2 regions of the Aminipila sp. genome follow, and region 2 is predicted to be linked to the other one. Evidence: riboswitches for the same ligand, from Rfam matches in the RefSeq annotation. Region 2 holds a riboswitch; the other holds the start of a gene.

Region 1 (3,425 bases), on a different contig from region 2:
ATTACCGCATGAATAACTGCTTCTTCCCCTGGTGATCCCCATCCAGAATAAGTCTTTCCTTCAAAGTCTTTTGGCGACGTAATGTTTTTTCCTTTATAAGCCGCAAAACCAGAAGTATTGTGCTGAATAACCGCTGCTATAGCCTTAATGGGAAGAGGATCTTCAGCAGCAAGTGCATAGGTAACATCTTCCTGATAACTAATACCAAAATCGCCTTTTCCTGCGGCAATCAAAGTTGCTGTAGCTCCGTCAGTAGGTTCAATAATATTCACATTTAATCCTGCTTCTTCATAGTAGCCTAAGTCTTTCGCCGCATAAATACCTGTATGATTGGTATTTGGAACATAGTCCAAAATCACTGTAACATCACGAAGTTTTTTTTCTTTTTCTGCATCATTCTGACTTTTCCCACCGCAGGCACCCATAGACATAACCATAGTCAGAATCAGTCCTAAAGCCAATAATTTCTTTTTCATTTTCCTTCTCCTTAATTCTTCCGCAAGTGCGGCATTAAAAAATATTGTAACAGTTTAACACAACCATTCATTAACAGGCTGAGTAAAACGATAACAACAACACATGCAAATACTTTGTCCAGCATAAATCCATTTTTCACCCTTAACATATAGTAGCCAAGACCACTATTAGAAGAAAGCCATTCACCAACCACTGCTCCTGTAATGCTGTATGTAGCCGCCACTCTAAGTCCAGAGAACAGAGATGAAGCTGCTGCAGGGATTTTAACCATACAATAGATTTTCAAGCTTCCTGCTCCAAACAATCTTGCCAGATTTACTTGGTTAATATCAACATGTTTCATTCCATCTGCAAAATTTATAACAATAGGGAAAAAACACATCAGTATTACAATCAAAATTTTAGGAGCCATGCCAAAGCCTAAATATATAATCAGAATTGGAGCTAAAACAATTACTGGCACAGTCTGACTTACTACCAGAATAGGGTATACAGCAGTTCGGAACAATTCATATTTATCCATTATAATAGCCAATATAACTCCAAACACTGTGGCAATAATCAGACCTATAACCGTTTCTTTTAAGGTAACCATTCCGTGCATGAAAAGCATGCTCCGTTCTGAAATCAGAGCACAACATATTTTTGATGGTGCAGGTAAGATATATAAGGGAATCTCCGCAATACGTACGGACATTTCCCATACAGCCAGAATCAGTAAAAAGACTACCATAGGAACCCATATTTTTTTATTACTTATTGTTTTCATGTCACTTTTCCTAACTAATGCTATTTATATTTGCCACTTTGCATAAGGCAAACAAAAAGAGCGCTTCTTTTGGAAACACTCTTAAAAATTCTTATCTTAATCCTTAATTTTAAAAGCTTTCCTATCGATGGTACTAACCATATCAGGTTCAAAGGGTTTAGCATCAAGCATTCTCAGCTGAACCAGTAGTCCAGCACCCCTAGCATGTTTTATTCATCTATATCATGAGTCTACACCAAACCAGTCCAGTTGTAAAGTCCTTTGCTTCAGCGGAATACACCTTTTTTCTCCATTTCCTTAATCTGTTCCTTAGTAAATCCAAGCTGCTCTATAACCTCATAGGTATGATAACCGATAGGATATCCTCCTTGTTTATATTCAATGGGGCACTCTGAAAGCTTTATAGGGGAACCTAATTGTTTTACCGTTTTTCCTTCTGATTCAGGCACGACCACATCAACCACCATTTTTCTTGCCTGCATATGCTCATCTTTAATCAAAGCCTCTTCCAGATTGAGAACTGGTTCTACACATACGTCTTTATCATTAAAAATTTCCATCCAGTCCTTAAGACTTTTTTCCTTAATCCGACTTATTATATCTGCTTTTACCTCTGCTATATCTGCAGGCCAAACGGTGCCTTCTATGTATTCAGGTCTTCCTATACACGTACAAAAATTGTTCCAAAACTTTGGTTCCAGGCATCCCACACTTAGATATTTCCCATCTTTTGTCTCGTAGAAATCATATATGCAGCCCCCATTCAACCTTTCTTCTTCTCTTCCAGGTTCTTTTCCAGTAGCTAAAAAGGCTGCTCCATCCATAGAGTTAAAAGGAATTAAACCATCATACATAGACACATCCACCTGCTGCCCTTTGCCTGTATTATTTCTATAATGAACTGCTGCCAGAATACCAATAACCGAATTCATTGACCCTACTGCCACATCTGCTATCTGCATATTGGTCAATACAGGCCCTGTGGATTTTCTTCCAGCCTGTGCCATGTTACCACTTCTTGAAAGATAATTTATATCATGACCGGCCTTCATTTTTAGTGGGCCCGTCTGACCATATCCAGTTAGAGAACAATAGATAAGTTCGGGATTAACAGCCTTTAATGTTTCATATCCAAGGCCTAATTTCTCCATAACTCCAGGCCTGAACTGTTCCATTACGATGTCATATTCCAAAATTAATTTTTTTATAATCTCAATTGACTGAGCGTCTTTCAAATTTAATGATATGGTCTTTTTATTTCTTCCAAGCCATGCCTGATTTACTGAGATTTCTGTACCTTCAACAAAAGGCGGATAGTCTATAACTATATCCGCCTTACTTTTTGAACTTACTTTTAAAACCTCCGCTCCCATGTCTGCTAACATAAGCGTTGCAAATGGTCCTGGTAACAATGTTGAAAAATCTAAAATTTTCAATCCAGCTAGTGCTCCCATAATATACTCCCTGCTTTTCTAAACAATAAGTTATTGACGATAGGCTAGTCACACTCTACCGGAGTGAGTTCTCCAGTGACTGAATCCATTATAAATCCTCTGATTCTCACATTCTTAGGAATTAACGGATGGTGGATTAAAATATCCAAAGTATTTTTGACAGAAGTCTCAACACAGTCAAATCCGCCCAGCCAGGTGTCAAAATCTACACCACAATAATGAAGAAGATTTATATCTTCCTCTGATACGCCCCTGTCCTTTAATTTCTGAATCATCTTTTGAGCATCCATACTCTGTGCTCCACAATCTGTGTGCCCAATAACCATAATATCTTCTACCTGCAAATCTAATATAGCTACAAGCAGACTACGGACAGCACTTCCAAAAGGATGAGATACGACACCACCAGCATTCTTTATAATCTTTGCATCCCCGTTTTTTACTCCCAGAGCCGCAGGCAGCAATTCCAACAGCCGCGTATCCATACAAGTTAATATTGCCAATTTTTTATCTGGATATTTGTTGGTAATGTACTTTTCATAACCTTTATCTTCTACAAACTTTTTATTGAATTCCAGGATATCATTGATCATCTTCCTATTCCTCCATTACATTTCTCTTTTTTTACGTTTTTTACGTATGCTGTTTGTAAATATTACACCTACAGAAAATATAACAAATACAGGCATTACCCAGTCAAGGTAGGCTTCATCTTGAGATAAAAT
Region 2 (3,425 bases):
GCAGAAAACTGTTGGAAGTAAGAAACAAGGCTGCAAGGAGAGTTTTTGTCTGCTCTCCGTTAGACAGAGTAGAAAAGGGACGATACAATGCATCTGCTGAGACATCTAGCATTGAGAGTTCTCTGAAAATTTCCCACTCCATGCAATCAGGGCAAATGCCTTTAATGACCTCCATAGTATCCATTTGTTTATCCTTAACTTCATATGGGAAATATTCAAATTTCATACTGGTGGAGATCGTACCACTGTATTCATATTTCCCACACAAAAGATTTAAAAAAGTAGTTTTTCCTCTGCCATTTCTTCCTGTAAAGCCAAGCTTTCAATCAGTATCTATTTGGAAACTGACATTTTCAAATACATTATCATAACTGCCATCATATGCAAAGGTTAGATTCGTAACATTTATTAAAGACATAATTTCCTCCTTAGTAAATAGTCAAAAAAATAAAGGCCGCAAGAAAATTAATTCTTACGGCTCAATAATTACAATCAATCCTAGACATAGTTATATAGTATGACATGGAAAAAATACGAAATATATAATTGAGTGAAAATTTTAACTTTCTTGCTTTTGCATAACAATATCAACGTTAGTTTTAACGTTTGCGTTGATTCAGTATGCTTCATTTTATTAGCAAGAAAATTTAATCATCTTTTCACCTCTGTTTCTTATTATTTAATTTAGCGTAGCACATTTTTCTTCAATATGCAATAGTATTATCTACAAATTCAGTTACTTTATCAATGAAAACTTCACCGTCTAAATGTTCAATTTCATGACAAATGCATTTAGCCATTTCATCTTCTACTGTTAATATTATTTCTTTACCGTTTTCATCTAGAGACTGAATGGTTACTTTCTGAGGACGGATTGTTTTCCCAAATATATCAGGAAAGCTTAAACAGCCTTCTATACACTCCTGAACACCACTTTGGCCTATTATTTGTGGGTTTACTAACTTCAAATAGTAGGACTCATAATCAATCACCACAAGGCGTTTTAAAAGTCCAACCTGATTGGCAGCTAAGGCAGCTCCATTTTCAGTTTCATGTAAAGTATCCATCATATCATCTAAGATCTGACGTATTTTATCATCCACGACTGTAATCGTCTTACACTTTGTTCTTAAAATACTATCGTCATTATAGCGAAGTTGACGTGTTGCCATTATTATCCCTCCTACTCCTTTCTGCTCTTGATTTTTTTGTACTTTCTTCAAACATAAAAACTTCTTCAATTGTACAGCCGAATACTTGTGAAATATCGTAAGCAAGCCATATGGATGGCTCAAATTTTTCAGTTTCTATAGCGTTAATCGCCTGTCTTGAAGTACCAACAAGTTCACCTAACTGTTCTTGGGTTAACCCTGTTTTTTCCCGTAATTCTTTAATTTTATTTTTCATATTAAAATTCCTTTTTTAATTTTACTGTACATATAATTAAAATTGATGTGTAATGTAAACATTACATACAGTATAAGATATTTGAAAATATATGTCAAGTTAACATGACATAATTGCAACTGTGTTAAATTACTCCTTGCTGATTTAGTCGAGCCGGAGTATAATTAAAATATAATAATATTTAAAATATGAACAGGGGAGCTTGTATGCAGGCTGAGAGGAAGTAATTAACTTCGACCCTTACACCTGATTTGGATAATGCCAACGTAGGAAGCGATAACTTTTTTGAAGTTTTACGGGATATACCATAGGTGTATCCCGTTTTTTTGTATAATAAAAAAATCTATCGATATTTTCTATTATACAAGAAAGGAAGGAAAGATTTTATGAATGAAACTAAGACAACAACATTTTCAAATGGCCTGATTTGGTTTGGAGCAGGTATGTCTATTGCTGAGATTCTAACAGGCACATTAATAGCACCGCTTGGTTTTCAAAAGGGTACTTTAGCCATAATTCTAGGACATGCAATAGGCTGTGTACTGCTTTATTTTGCAGGATTAATAGGGGCACAAACAGGCAGAAGTGCTATGGAAACAGTAAAAATCTCATTTGGTGGAAAGGGCTCATTGATCTTTTCATCTCTAAATGTTTTACAACTTGTGGGCTGGACCGCAGTTATGATTGTAAGTGGCGCTGCAGCAGCAAATTCTATTATTCAATTAGGAGAAGAATGGGTTTGGAATATTATAATTGGAGGGTTAATTATTCTATGGGTAGTTATAGGAATTAAGAATTTAAACAGAGTGAATTTGATTGCCATGAGTGCATTATTTATACTTTCAATCGTACTGAGCAGTATTATTTTTAAAGGAAATGCTATGTCGGAAATTCAGGGCACAATTAGTTTTGGAGGTGCTGTAGAGTTGTCGGCAGCAATGCCTCTTTCATGGCTGCCGCTTATATCTGATTATACTAGAACTGCAAAAAAACCTAAAACAGCCACTTTAGTGAGCACAACTGTATATTTTATAGTTAGCTGCTGGATGTATATCATTGGAATGGGTGCTTCAATCCTTACTGGAGAGTGCGACATTGCAAAGATTATGATGAATGCAGGACTTGGAGCAGCAGGGCTCATTATTGTTGTATTTTCTACGGTGACTACTACTTTCTTAGATGCTTATTCTGCGGGAGTAAGTGCTGAAAGTATCTCTAGTAGATTTAAGGAAAAGTCCAGTGCAGTGGTGATTTGCATAATAGGGACTATACTTGCTATATTTACGCCAATTACTGAATACGAAGATTTTTTGTATTTAATAGGTTCTGTATTTGCACCAATGATTTCTGTACTGATCGTTACCTTCTTTATTTTAAAAAAAGATTATTCAAAGAAAAACTGCAGTTATCTGAATTTAATAGTATGGATGATTGGATTTATCATATATCGAATATTTATGCAGATTGATACAGTAGTAGGGAATACATTACCTGTTATGGTGATAACAGCACTGCTATGTGTTGTTGTAAATAAAGTTTTAGGAGGAAAACAAAATGCTTAAAGAAAAATTAGAAAATGTCCGACAGGAAAGCCCGCTTATTCATAACATAACAAATTATGTTACAGTAAATGACTGTGCGAATATATTGCTGGCATGTGGAGCTTCACCGATTATGTCGGATGATACAGAAGAAGTAGAAGAGATAACTAGTATTTGTGGTGGGTTGAATATAAACATAGGTACTTTAAATCAACGTACGATTGAGTCCATGTTATTGGCTGGAAAGAAAGCAAACCAACTAAAGCATCCAGTAGTCCTTGACCCTGTTGGTGCTGGAGCTTCCAAACTAAGAACAGAAACTTCACACCAACTTCTTAAACAGGTAAAGTTTACAGTAATTCGTGGGAACATTTCTGAAATTAAGACAATTGCCATAGGAGAAGGAAGTACGAAAGGTGTTGATGCCAATGTAGCGGACTGTATAACGGAAGAAAACCTAGATGAGGCAGTTAAATT

What was found. A riboswitch is a leader RNA that binds a small molecule or an ion and turns the genes downstream of it on or off. The one in region 2 is predicted to bind thiamine pyrophosphate.
Region 1: linked by a shared signal. The riboswitch ahead of RTW14_RS03900 (ABC transporter permease) and the one ahead of cytX (putative hydroxymethylpyrimidine transporter CytX) in region 2 are both predicted to bind thiamine pyrophosphate.

Annotation. Positions count from the first base shown of each region.
Region 1 covers NZ_DAMBYD010000002.1:355,156-358,580, reverse strand. Annotated here, with positions in the region: gene RTW14_RS03905 (ABC transporter substrate-binding protein) at 1-476, opposite strand, end outside; gene RTW14_RS03900 (ABC transporter permease) at 488-1,246, opposite strand; TPP riboswitch at 1,348-1,457, opposite strand; gene RTW14_RS03895 (CaiB/BaiF CoA transferase family protein) at 1,513-2,700, opposite strand; gene RTW14_RS03890 (beta-class carbonic anhydrase) at 2,745-3,293, opposite strand; gene RTW14_RS03885 (ABC transporter substrate-binding protein) at 3,309-3,425, opposite strand, start outside.
Region 2 covers NZ_DAMBYD010000004.1:325,298-328,722, forward strand. Annotated here, with positions in the region: partial or broken gene RTW14_RS07540 (Lsa family ABC-F type ribosomal protection protein) at 1-418, opposite strand, end outside; gene def (peptide deformylase) at 705-1,172, opposite strand; gene RTW14_RS07550 (helix-turn-helix transcriptional regulator) at 1,147-1,407, opposite strand; TPP riboswitch at 1,592-1,699, shown strand; gene cytX (putative hydroxymethylpyrimidine transporter CytX) at 1,794-2,969, shown strand; gene thiM (hydroxyethylthiazole kinase) at 2,962-3,425, shown strand, end outside.